Regions from separate parts of the Rhizobium sp. BR 317 genome, predicted to be linked through region 1. Evidence: riboswitches for the same ligand, from Rfam matches in the RefSeq annotation. Region 1 holds a riboswitch; the other holds the start of a gene.
What was found. A riboswitch is a leader RNA that binds a small molecule or an ion and turns the genes downstream of it on or off. The one in region 1 is predicted to bind cobalamin.

Region 1 (5,954 bases):
ACGGGCATGCGTTTTCACAAACTCCACGGTCTCGGCGAAGGCGGCCCGGGCGATGCCGAGATCGATGCCGGCATGGATGATTTGGCCAACCGAACCGATGGTCGTTGCCCGCTCGAAGCCTTTGTGATGCAGGACGACAGCGTCCGCGTTGACATAGACATTGTGCAGGATGGTCGTGCCGCTGCCGGATGTGCGCTGGCCGAAACCGTCCCAGTCGTCGATGATCTGGATGCCTTCGGTGCCGCGCGGAACGAGTGACATTGTGAGGTCGTCCTGCGCATTCAGCGCAAAAATGGCGATCCAGTCGGCAAAAAGCACGCCGGTGGAATAGAATTTGCGGCCGTTGACGCGAAAGCCAAGTCCGTCCGATGTCAAGCGCGTATTGTATTGACCGGCCGTTGCCGTGCCGAGTTCGGAGAATGCATTGCCGAAACGGTCACCGGCCAGCGCCCTGGAGAAGAAGAAGTTCTTCTGCTCTTCGCTGCCGTCGATGCGCAGCGCTTCCAGAATGTAGAAATGGTTTTGCGGAATTTGTGCGATCGAAGGATCGGCTTCGGCCAGGATAGCGATGATTTCGGCAAGAACTGAGTTGGAGATATCGAGGCCGTCATGTTCGGACGGAGTGGTGATGCCGAGCAGGCCGGATTGCGACAGGGCCTCCAGTTCTTCGTAGGGCAATACGCGGTTGATGTCGCGGTCGCTTGCCTGCTGAGAGAACCGGGCGGCCAGCGATCGCGCGATCTCCAGCGCTTCCTCATCGCTTTGAATGCGGTGTGCGAGCGGCCTGACCCGCTCGTGCAACTGTGAAACAGTTCCCATTCATGACCCCATCAGGGTTGGCATATCAGTGACTTAGCGGTGCGAAAGCGGTATGATCGTAATTTCTATAGATCTACTCTACAATGGTTTTTCTTTGCTTATCCAGATTTCGCTACCCGCCATAATAGGCATCGAATGGAGAAATTGTAAGCGGGCGGCTCAGTGCAGCCGCCGCTGGCAGCAGGGCTATCAGCTATTTTCCGCGTTCACCAAAAGGGTCTGGGATCAGCGGGCCAGGTCGGCGAAACCACAGGTGCACAGCGTCTTGTGCGAGGCCATGTCGTAAATGTGATCCACCTTCAAAGACGTCGGTCGCAAGAAAGCGCTTGCTACCGGCGCATTTTCGCGCTTTCATATACGACTAAATAAGTAGACAATAGCAACAATTACCTCGTCGGGCCGCCGAAAGGCTCGATATGTGAAGGTTGACGAAGTGAAATTGGTTCCTGGTTGCGTGGGAACCCGCCCAGAGCCTCTCGTTTTCAGACGCCCTGGGTTCAAAAGAACCAGAGCGGCCATTGTGCGTTTACGGATGCGCGGCGCTCTAGCGGCCAAGCGTTCGGTGGCCGCGCGCTGTGTGCGGTTCACAGGCAAAGTATCAGTATGCCCTTAGAAAAGCATGATCGACCACCTCTTTGCCCCAGGAGTTGATATGACGGTTCAGGGACTTTTTTCCGCCAGGGCCAACGCCTCGGCACAAGCCTATGCAATACCGCGTATCGCCGTCATCGGCCGCGGCTTTTCCGGTATGATGATGGCAATTGCCTTGATGAAAACGGTGCGGACGCCGTTTCATCTGCAGCTTTTCGATCCCAATTCCAGCGTCAGCGGCGGTCAGGCTCTGGCGTCCGGCCATAGCAGCGAAATCCTGAACAGCCGTGTCCGCGATCTCTCGGTTTCTGCTGGCGATCCCGATGATTTCAACGATTGGCTCTGTAGCAATGCGACGTTCCGCAGTGCCGTGCCGGCTGCAATACCAGGGTTTTTGCAGATATTCGTCCCCAAGAGCATTTTCAGCGACTATGTCTACCAGCGCTTTTCCGAGGCGCTGTCGTCGCGGCGGGATATAACCGTGCAAGTCAGCGGCGAGACGGTGACCGGCCTTTGCCGCAGCCATGGTGACCGCTTTATGGTCGAGAGCGCCGGCGCTGCCAATCCACCGTTCGATACGGTGATCCTGGCGACCGGTTACGGCATTGCCGATCATGAGCCGCAGAGCGGTGAACCCGTGGCGACGCCGACGACGGTCCGCGCGCGCCGCCTGGTGTCACGCCCGCATACGGTATTGCTCGGCAGCGGTCTGCGCGTCGTCGACCGGCTGTTGCAGATGCGCGACAACGGCTACGACGGCCAGATCACCATCGTTTCGAGACATGGCTTCCTGCCGCAGAGCCACACCCGCAGCAATGCCGATCCGGTCTTTCCCGCAGAAGCCATGCCCGGCAGTCTCAGCGACATCGTGCGTTTCATCCGGCGGGCTTGCGAGAACGCCGAGGCGAACGGGCAAAGCTGGCAATCCGTCATGAACGGCCTGCGCAAACATGCGCGCTCGCTCTGGCGTTCGCTGCCTGCGGGACAGAAGCAGCAATTCAATCGCCATCTGCGCGCTCTTTACGATAGCCACCGTAACCGCCTGCCGGAGGCTCTCTATGTCCGGCTGAAGCAAGAGCTGGCGGAGGGCAATACGCTGTCGCGCCGCGGGCAGTTCCTCCGGCGCACGCCGACCGGATTGATGCTGAAGCCCGCGGGTCAGCAAGGCGTGGAACAGATCTATGCTGACGAGGTGATCGATTGCCGCTGCCAGGAGCCTGATCTCGACACGCCATTAATGTGGAGCCTGATCGAGGCGGGCCTCGCCACACCGGACGAACTTGGTCTCGGTCTGGCTGTCGAAGCGACGGGTGCGCTTTCCGTGGATGGACAAGCGACCGAGGGGCTTTTTGCCATCGGCCCGCTGGGACTCGGGAGCTTGCCGGATATCGATCTCGTGCCCGAGATCGTCACGCAGGCCTATGCGGCTGCGGATGGGGTGGCTGCGCGGTTCTATCCGCAGTGCAAGGCTGTGTGACCAGGATTGATCTTGCCGGCCCTTCAATAAGCTCGGGGCGAGATAGCGTCCACGTTCGCCATAGCCTCCAATGAATAAGAGCTTTGGAACCCGTCGCCGCATCTGATTTTTGTTGTTGAAATTAGTAACGTAATAACATAACGAAATTACTTCGATCATGCAGCCGGGACTTAGGGTAGTGCAGACATTGATCATATCGCCATTGCTCGTTTCGATTTTCTGTGAGATGAACGACGCCGATGGTGCTGCCGCCGGAATCATCCGGAGGGCGGCTGAAAAGGGAACACGGTGCGGATTACCCATCAGGGGCCAAAACCGTGGCTGCCCCCGCAACTGTAAGCGGAGAGCGCGTTCGCGATATACCACTGGCTTCATGCCGGGAAGGTGCGAATGGGCTGTKACCCGTGAGCCAGGAGACCTGCCATCGATAACGTCAACCGCAACGGACGGGGTGTTCCGATGGAAATTCAGTGGTTGGGCGGGGGCGCATTCGCGTCCGCAAGCCCTATCTTGACTTTGCCTCCGGCGAAATCTCCGGGAGGCTTTTCATGGACAAAGCGAAAGAGCAGACGCATCGGATCACCGTGTGCACGAGTTGCCGCCACGTCGGCGCGCCATGCCATCCCGGTCTCGATCTGCTGAAACATTTGCAGGCGGCTATTGCCGAGGCCGGTGCGACACTTTCCGACGATTTCAGTCTGGAGGGCAGTGTCTGCATGGCTGGCTGCGACCGGCCATGCACCGTCGCCTTCCAGACGTCGGCAAAGGCGACCTACCTCTTCGGTGACATCTCGGGCGAGGCCGATATCGGCGCGCTCGTCTCCTTCGCGGAGCTTTATCGCGATCGGCCCGATGGCCTGACACGGGAAGGCGATCGCCCGAAAATGTTGGGCGGCAAGACATTGGCGCGCATTCCGGCAGCCATCCTTTCAGCCGAGCGTCACGCGACGCTTTTGCAATAGGAGCGGGTCATGCTGGAAAAATGCTTGCGATTGGAAGCTGACGGCGTCACCTGGGGCCCGTATAGGGGAAAGCCAATCATCCGGGACATCAGCCTGTCCGTGAAAACCGGAGATCGGCTGGCGATTATCGGTCCGAACGGGGCGGGCAAATCGACCCTGCTGCGCTGCCTCTATCGTGGTATCCGGCCGCAACAGGGTCTGGTGCGCCTCGACGGCACCGATCTCTGGTCGATCGGCCCGCGCGAAGCGGCGCGGCGTATCGCCGTCGTCCTGCAGGAGACGCCGGGTGATTTTCCCTTCAGCGTTCGTGACGTGGTGATGATGGGCCGCATTCCCCATCGCAAAGGCATGGCGCGTTGGAGCGAAGAGAATCATGCGGCAACGGCGGCGGCGCTTCTCCGCCTGGACCTCAAGCATCTGGCGCTCCGGCAATTCGCGTCGCTTTCGGGTGGCGAGAAACAGCGGGTATTGATTGCCCGCGCGCTGGCGCAGGAGCCGGAGCTGATCATTCTCGACGAGCCGACCAATCATCTCGATATCCGCCATCAGCTCGAAATATTGGCGCTGTTGAAAGGCCTTGGCCTGACGATCATCACCACTCTGCACGACATCAATCTCGCCGCCGATTTCGCGACGCATGTTGCTGTGCTCGATTCCGGCCGTCTGAGCGGTCACGGCTTGCCTGCCGAAGTTCTGACCGCCGAGCGCATCTCATCCGCATTCCGTGTCGAAGCGAGCCGTCAGGTCGCGGGCGACGCATCCCATCGTTTTAGTTTTTCTCTTCGATAATTTGGAGCCGTTTATGTCTTTCCGCATGTCCTTGTCCGCCACCGGCTTGCTACTCGGCACACTCTTTGCCGGCGCTGCTCTGGCTGAGCCCGTCACCGTGCGTAGCTGCAATCGCGATGTCACCTTCGACAAGGCGCCGGCGCGCGCCGTTTCGAACGACGTCAATCTTACGGAGATGATGCTGGCTCTGAAGCTCAGGGATCGTATGGTCGGATATACTGGCGTTTCCGGCTGGAAGACGCTGGATGAGAAGCTCAGGGACGGCATTCAGGAAATGCCGGAGCTATCGCCGAAATATCCGACCAAGGAAGTGTTGCTCGGAGCCAATGCCGACTTTTATTTCGCCGGCTGGAACTATGGCATGAAAGTGGGCGGTGAGGTGACACCCGAGACCATGGCGCCCTTCGGCATCAAGGTCTATGAGCTCACCGAATCCTGCATTTTCGTCATGCAGAAGAACAAGCCGACGATGGACGACATGTTCGTCGACCTGCTGAATCTCGGCAAGATTTTCCGCGTCGAGGATAGGGCCGAGGCCTTGGTTGCCAGCTATCGCAAGCAGCTTAGCGATATCCGGTCGAAAATCAGTCATGTCGACAAGCCGACCCGCGTCTTCGTCTATGATTCCGGCGAGGAAAAGCCCTTCACCTCGGGCCGCTACGGCATCCCGACGGCAATGATCGAAGCGGCTGGCGGCAGCAATGTCATGGACGATGTCGAAAAGAGCTGGACGGAGGTCTCCTGGGAGCCGGTGATCGAGAAGAACCCCGAAGTCATCGTCATCGTCGATTATGGCCAGGTCACCGCAGCCCAGAAGATCGCATTTCTGAAGAACAATCCGGCCTTCAAGAATATCGATGCGGTGAAGAACGACCGTTTCGTCGTGCTGCCCTATGTGGAGGCCACGCCGGGACCGCGCAACATCGAAGCCATCGCCGCGCTGGCGAAGGCATTCCATCCCGAGGCGATGTAACCAACGACAATGCCGATCCGTCCAGTCGATTACTGGACGGATCGCTTCCTGGATTTTCGCATGCGCCTCGGCCTTCCCATTATGATCCTGCTCCTTGCTGCTTTCTTCGCCATGTCGATCACGGCCGGCGTCTCGTTTGGCGCGGCGCCGATCCCGTTTGCGACCGTATGGTCGATCGTCGGCAACAAGCTGCATGCCGGGTTGTTTCCCGTCACCTGGTCAGGCGGACAGGAAAGCATCGTTTGGGACGTCCGTTTTCCGCGCGTCATCCTGGCGTTGCTCGTGGGGGCCGGGCTTGCGGTCACCGGAGCGGTGCTGCAGGCTTTGACGCGAAATCCGCTGG
Region 2 (7,461 bases), on a different contig from region 1:
GTGCGCGATACGCTTCAATTGCGGGAACTTGGATTTCCGGTCTTCTCGCTCAGCGTCTGCCTCAAAGGCACCGTCAAGGAAACGATCGCAGCCGTCAACGACCCGATTATCGTCGGCGGAGAGATCATCAATCCAGGCGATATCGTCGTCGGTGACGCGGATGGTCTCGTTGTCGTTCGCAGAGGAGAAGCGCAAGAGGTAGCGCGGCTTTCGCAGGCGCGCGAGGATGCCGAAGCCGGCTATATCGAAGCCTATAAGCAGGGCAAATCGGTCATCGAAGTCAGTAAGCTCGAACCGGTGCTGAAAGCCAAGGGCCTCATCGTCGATATCTGACGGCCTCTTTGAGGCATCCCAGTCGGCCGGAGAATACAGTCCGGCCGACCGATGGCGCAGATCCGACTATGCTGCTTTCAGCAACGCCCCATGCGGATCCAAGACGAACTTCGTCGCCGCACCCTGGTCGAAGCTTTCGTAGCCTTGGGCGGCATCTTCAAGCGAGATGATTTTTGCGTTGACGATGTCGGCAATTGGCAGCCGATCATGCAGGATTGCCTGCATGAGTTGCCGGTTGTACTTCAAGACCGGAGTCTGACCTGTATGGAAGGACTGCGCCTTCGCCCAGCCGAGGCCTAAGCGTAGGGAGAGGCTGCCGTGCTTGGCCGCAGCATCGACCGCGCCCGGATCTTCTGTGACATAGAGGCCGGGAATGCCGATCGAGCCGGCTGCGCGGGTGATTTCCATCATCTGATTGAGGACGATTGCCGGCTGTTCACCACCCGAGTGGCCGCGAGCCTCGAAGCCGACGGCATCGATGGCGCTGTCCACTTCGTCGCTGCCAACGACTTCTGCAATCATTTCGCCGAGGCGATCGCTCTTGGACAGGTCTATCGGCTCGAAGCCAACCTTTGCGGCATGTGCGAGGCGTTCCTTGTTGAAGTCGCCGATCATGACGACGGCCGCACCCAGGATGCGGGCGGAAGCTGCCGCCGCCAGACCCACCGGACCAGCACCTGCGACATAGACAGTGGATCCTACGCCGACACCAGCGCGAACGGCGCCGTGAAAGCCGGTGGGCAGAATGTCCGACAGCATGGTGAGGTCACGGATCTTCGCCATGGCCTTGTCGCGATCAGGGAACTTCAGCAGATTGAAATCCGCATAGGGCACCATCACATAGCGCGCCTGGCCGCCGATCCAGCCACCCATGTCGACATAACCATAGGCGCCGCCTGCGCGTGACGGGTTCACCGTCAGGCAAACGCCGGTATCCTGCGATTTGCAGCAGCGGCAGCGGCCGCAAGCGACATTGAAAGGAACCGAGACGATATCGCCGATGTCGAGCATCTCCACATCGACGCCTTTTTCAATGATCTGCCCGGTGATCTCATGGCCAAGCACGAGACCCGGCATGGCGGTCGTGCGGCCACGCACCATGTGCTGATCAGAGCCGCAGATATTCGTGGAGATCACCTTCAGGATAACGCCGTGCTCGATACGACGGCCGTCCGGCGCCTCCAGTTTTGGATCATCGATGTCGCGAACCTCTACGCGACCGGGCCGCATATAAACGACGCCTCTGTTGCCAGTCATGCCATCTCCTCCTTGGTTCAACACTTGATCATCACTGTCCGCGATCGCCTCCTGTTCGGCCCGCTCCTCAACGGCCGAACAGAAGTAAAAATCGACCGCGGCCACCGCGATTTCAGCGGCGGCCGGTCCACTATCGAGAAGGTGTCCGGACAACACCTTCGACATGTCTAAAAGACCACACCTGCAGGATGCGGTGCCCTCAGGAAAGCGACTCAACAGATATCCATGGGCGACGCTCCATCTCACGCCTCGATCGACACATCGCCTGTTGGCTGTGAGCAGCAGGCCAGGATGTAGCCTTCTTCGATTTCTTCATCGAGAATGCCACCGTTGTGCCGCATATCGACCTCGCCCGAAACCTTCATGATGCGGCATGTGCCGCATAGGCCACCCTCGCAGGCAGCGCCGATGCGTACGCCGATGGCGCGGGCCGTCTGCAGGATCGTCTGGCCAGGCGGGCACTTGGCCTCCTTGCCGGCCATGGTAAAGGTGACGGTAGCAATCGCATCGGCATTGGTCTCGCCCGGGCCGGCGCGCACCGCGAGTTCCTCGGCTGCGGGTGCTGCCGCAGGCTGGAAGCTTTCCTCATGGTAACGGTCCATGTTGAAGCCGCAGACCTTCAACATGTCGCGTACGCCACGCATGAAGGGCTCGGGACCACAGCAAAATACCGTGCGCTCGCGGAAATCAGGGGTTAGCAACGAAAGACGCGCCGCATCGATGCGGCCGCGCAGCCCATGCCATCCGTCACGCGGATTGTGGTTTTTGACGATGAAACCGAGCGAAAGCTTCGGCATCTGCGCCGCGAGACATTCGAGTTCCGTCTTGAAGAGCAGGTCGTCCGGTGTGCGGGCGCATGAGATGAAGCCAACGTCCGCCTGCGGCGTACAGTCCGCCATCCAGCGGATCATCGACATCATCGGTGTGATGCCGGAGCCGCCCGAGATGAAGAGGTATTTTTCGCCCGGATGGCGCACGAATGAGAAGTCGCCAAGCGGCCCGAAAGCCTTCAGCTTTATCCCCGGTTTGAGGTTGTCGAACATCCAGCGCGTACCGATGCTCGTTGCCTGGGCCTTCACCGTCACGGAGACGGAAAAGGGTCGTGAGGGCGTCGACGACAGCGTATAGGTACGGAACACCGGCTCGTTTTCGGAAACGGGTAACTCCAGGGTTACGAACTGGCCTGGCAAATATCGGAACCAATTGTCCCGGTCGGAGCGGAACGTGAAGGTCATCACATCAGGTGTCTCCACCGTGGCGGCGATGCACTCCAGCAGGTCGTGGCGGTCATTCCACGGCTGCAGTTCGTCGAAGTGGCGAAATGTGCTGACAGTCGTCATGTCAGGCCACCTGCAACAGAGGCTTCGCCACGCCGTCGAGCCGATCGATCATGAAGTTGGAATACCATTCGACGAACTGCTTGACGCCATTTTCGTCTTCCGGCGAGTAGGGGCCGGGCTCGTAAGCGGGCGAGCGGATGCCGAAGGCATTTTCTTCAACAATCCGGCGGTCCTGGTCGTTTGTCTCGGTCCAGACATGCGTAAGCTCATCAAGACGATAGTCGACACCTTCGACGGCGTCCTTGTTGACGAGCCATTTGGTGGTGACCTGCGTCCGTTCCGGCCCGAGCGGCAGGACACGGAAGGTGACCGCGTGGTCTGCGAGTACGTGGTTCCACGTCGTCGGGTAGTGGAAGAGCAAGAGCGTGCCGATACCGCTTTCCAGCATGTCGTTGGCAAGCGGACGCTGAACGGCACGAGCACCGGACATGGTGTAGCTCTCGGCGTTCTGGATGAGCGGCATGCGCGCGGCACGGAATTGACCGGTCGGCGAGATGCGGAATTCGCTGGGAAGTCCTGCTGCTTCGCACTTTGCCCAATGCTCGGCGATAACCGGATCGTCCTTGGCACCCTGCACGCCCGTGGCACTTGGCGCCTCCGGATAGGTGCGGCAAAGTTCGGGGTGATTGGCGGCGCAGTGATAGCACTCGCGATTGTTTTCCCAGACGAGCTTCCAATTGCCTTTCTCGATGATCGTGCTTTCGAAAGCGACCTTCGTTTCGCCGAGACGGTGTCGGGCAAGGTAGGGCTCGACGGTATCGCGGAAGGGCGCGAAATCCGGCGCCTGATCGGCGAGGCAGATGAAGATGTATCCACCGACAGTCTCGCAGTGGATCGGCTTCAGACCATGTTGGTTCTTGTCGAAATCCTCCGCCATATGGCGGGCGAACAGCAGACTGCCGTCCAGCTCATAGGTCCATTGGTGATAGGGGCAAACAAGTTTCGCCGACGAGCCCTTGTCTTGCGCACAGACGCGCGAGCCGCGGTGACGACAGGAATTGTGCAGCGCGTGGATTGTACCCGCCCGGTCGCGAGTAAGAACGACAGAATAATCACCGACCTGCGCCGTGAAATAATTGCCGGCCTTCGGAATCTCGCAGTCATGACCAATGAACAGCCAATCGCGATACCAGATGGTCTCCAAATCGAGCTTGTAATAATCGGGATCGGTGTAAAAGGCCTGCTCCAGGCTGTAACCGTGGCGGCGGTTCTTAAGCTTGCGGAGCACGTCGCTGGCAATATCCATTCTCTTGATCCCCTAAGGGACTGTTGGATGGAATCGTCGGCATCGATATCGCAAAGCGGTACCGCCCGCCTGATCGCCATCGCAATCAGTCGTGTTGTTTTCGTCTCGAACTGGTTTCCGGGCTTCAGAACTGTCCGTTCGGACTTCGACATACTTTCCCAGGCAAAAAGCCAGTGGAATCATATCGGTTATTCGCTCTGCTACCGTTGCGGGGGCGGCGGCGACGGTCGCCGGCTTTCCAATTATCCGCATCACCAATTCGATGCCGCACCCGAGAACAGCGTGAACATAACGTATCGCTTAGCGCGCCCAAGCATGCATCGCGACATTTGTGTCGCAGATTGAATATGGCGCATATATTTAAAAAGACCCGCCCAAATGGTCGCGGTTTTCAGGCGCAGCCCGTCGGCTGCGCAAAAGGCGCCAATGGTACGGTCAGGATGGTTGGCAAGCTGGATTTCTTTGGAAAAGGGCCGGTTATTCTTCCGATATTCAAACAGTCGGAATTGGTCGTGTCTCGGCCAATGGGGTATGGGCTACCCAGGTGGCACAGGCGAATCGACGATCCGCCTGTGCCGAGATTTCATCGTCAGTGCGAATTGACCATCGCCGTCGCCAGTTGGCGGAAATTCACGACGCCAAGCGGTTGACCCGTTGGTGCGACGACGTGGACCTCCCCGTCGGGTGACGAGCACAACAAGCGCACCGCTTCTTCAACGGTAGTACCTGCTGCGATCGTCGGCCCGCCAGTCAGGGCTGCGGATGGCAGCGGCATCATGATAGCCTCGACCTGAACGACACGCCCTCGGTTCACCTCTTTCACGAAATTGGCGACGTACTCGTCGGCCGGCCGCAGGACGATATCCTGGCTGGTGCCCTGCTGGATGACTTCGCCATCGCGCAGGATCGCGATCTGATCTCCGAGACGAAGCGCCTCGTCGAGGTCATGAGTAATGAAGACGATGGTTTTCTTGATCTCCTTCTGCAGATCCAGAAGAACCGTCTGCATGTCCATGCGGATCAGCGGATCAAGAGCCGAATAGGCCTCGTCCATCAACAGGACCGGCGCGTCGTTGGAAAGCGCTCGGGCGAGGCCAACACGTTGTTGCATGCCGCCCGAAAGCTGGTTGGGATACTTTTTCTCGAATCCCTTCAAGCCGACGCGCTCCAGCCAATTCATGGCAATGGCGACGCTTTTTGCCCGGTCCATGCCCTGCACTTCGAGGCCGTAAACGGTGTTGTCGAGCACGTTGCGATGAGGAAGGAGCGCGAACTTCTGGAACACCATCGCGGTCTGATGCCTGCGGAATTGGCGAAGCTTATCCTCATTCATCTTCACGATGTCGACGCCGTCGACCAGCATTTCACCGGCCGTGGGGTCGATGAGGCGGTTGATATGCCGGATCAAGGTGGACTTGCCGGAACCGGAAAGCCCCATGATCACCTGGATGCAGCCCGAAGGAATTTCGAGATTGATGTCCTTCAGCCCCAGGACGTGGCCGTGCTTCTCGTTGAGCTCCGTCTTGGACAGGCCGTTCTGAACGGCCTGGATGTGGGCCTTGGGATTGGGTCCAAAGATCTTATAGAGATTGCGGACCTTGATCCCGCCGAAATGATGATCAGCCATGGACGGTCTCCCGGTGTTTCTGAATTCTCTTGCCATAGGCCTGGCTCACACGGTCGAAGATGATGGCAATGCCGACGATCGCGAGGCCGTTGAAAATACCGAGCGTGAAGTACTGGTTGGCAATCGCCTTCAGAACCGGCTGGCCAAGTCCTTGCACGCCGATCATCGAGGCAATGACGACCATCGCCAACGCCATCATGATGGTCTGGTTGATACCGGCCATGATGGTGGGAAGGGCGAGCGGCAGTTGCACCTTGAAAAGCTTCTGCCAATTGGACGATCCAAAAGCGTCGGCGGCCTCGAGCACGTCCTTGTCGACAAGGCGGATGCCGAGATCGGTTAGCCTGATCATCGGGGGAATGGCGTAGATGACGACGGCGATGAGCCCCGGCACCTTGCCGATCCCGAGCAGCATGACGACCGGGATAAGATAGACGAAGCTCGGCATCGTCTGCATGACGTCGAGGATGGGGTTGACCACCCTTTGGATGCGATCGGAGCGGGACATGATGATGCCCATCGGAATGCCGATGGCGATCGACAGCAAGGTGCAGACGAAGATCATGGAGACCGTCCGCATGGTGTCGTCCCACATATCGAAATAGCCGATCAGCAGGAGTGTCACGAGACAGCCAACGACGATTTTCATGCTTCGGCTCGCCGCCCAGGCGATCACGAGAATGATCAGGGTGATGATCGGCCATGGCGTCTGCGTCATGAAACGATCGGCGGCGATCAAAAAGTGCTGCAGCGGAGAAAAAAAGCTTTCGATCGCGTCGCCATAGCCGCGGGTGAATGTTCGAAACGCTTCGTCAATACCCTTCTTCAGGCTGGCGAGTGTTTCATCGTTCATGTGTGGGAATTTATAAAACCATTCCATTCGGTTCCCCTTTTTAAAAAAGAAGCCGTGGCAAGTCTTTTTGATTTTATCGGCAGCTAGGAAGCGGTGCGCTTTTGCGCACCGCAAGATTTTACCATTACAACGAAGCTTCGATTTTCTTCGCCGCTTCCGGCGAAACCCACTTCGTCCAGATGTCCTTGTTTTCCTTGAGGAAGTGCTTGGCGCCGTCTTCGCCCGTTGCCTGATTGTCGGTCATCCAAGCCATGAGCTTGTTGACCGTGTCGTTGCTCCAGGAACGCTTCTTAAGGTATCCGAGGACGTCAGGGCCTGCCTTTTCCGAAAAAGACTTGGCTACAAGCGTCACAACGTGGTCGACCGGCCATGCGTTCGGCTTCGGATTGGGGCAGTCCGCAACGGTGTTGCAGCGCTTCCATTCGGCCGCGTCAGCGGGTACGCCAGCCTCAAGCTTGACCATCGCGTATTTGCCGAGCAAGGCGGTTGGCGCCCAATAGTAGCCGACCCAGCCTTCCTTGCGCTCGTAGGCCTTGGCGATCGAGCCGTCCAGGCCGGCAGCCGAGCCAGTATCGACCAGCGTGAAGCCAGCCTTCTGAGCATCAAAGGCCTTGTAGAGTTGCGAGGTCACGACCGTGCCGCCCCAGCCCTGCGGACCGTTGACAATGGCACCCTTCTTGGAATCTTCCGGATCGGGGAAGAGTTCCGGATGCTTCAGCATGTCCGGGATCGTCTTGATGTCCGGATGAGCGTCGGCGATGTATTTCGGAATCCACCAGCCTTGAACGCCGCCATCGGGCAGGGA

Region 2: linked by a shared signal. The riboswitch ahead of QD357_RS19240 (aromatic ring-hydroxylating oxygenase subunit alpha) and the one ahead of QD357_RS03525 (DUF1636 family protein) in region 1 are both predicted to bind cobalamin.

Annotation. Positions count from the first base shown of each region.
Region 1 is NZ_JARWLB010000002.1:194,225-200,178, reverse strand. It holds gene QD357_RS03535 (SfnB family sulfur acquisition oxidoreductase) at 1-819, opposite strand, end outside; gene QD357_RS03530 (FAD/NAD(P)-binding protein) at 1,472-2,887, shown strand; cobalamin riboswitch at 3,111-3,328, shown strand; gene QD357_RS03525 (DUF1636 family protein) at 3,436-3,849, shown strand; gene QD357_RS03520 (ABC transporter ATP-binding protein) at 3,859-4,638, shown strand; gene QD357_RS03515 (ABC transporter substrate-binding protein) at 4,652-5,611, shown strand; gene QD357_RS03510 (FecCD family ABC transporter permease) at 5,672-5,954, shown strand, end outside.
Region 2 is NZ_JARWLB010000012.1:4,304-11,764, reverse strand. It holds gene QD357_RS19255 (4-carboxy-4-hydroxy-2-oxoadipate aldolase/oxaloacetate decarboxylase) at 1-333, shown strand, start outside; gene fdhA (formaldehyde dehydrogenase, glutathione-independent) at 400-1,590, opposite strand; gene QD357_RS19245 (2Fe-2S iron-sulfur cluster-binding protein) at 1,833-2,930, opposite strand; gene QD357_RS19240 (aromatic ring-hydroxylating oxygenase subunit alpha) at 2,932-4,176, opposite strand; cobalamin riboswitch at 4,267-4,466, opposite strand; gene QD357_RS19235 (quaternary amine ABC transporter ATP-binding protein) at 4,766-5,803, opposite strand; gene QD357_RS19230 (ABC transporter permease) at 5,796-6,683, opposite strand; gene QD357_RS19225 (ABC transporter substrate-binding protein) at 6,781-7,461, opposite strand, start outside.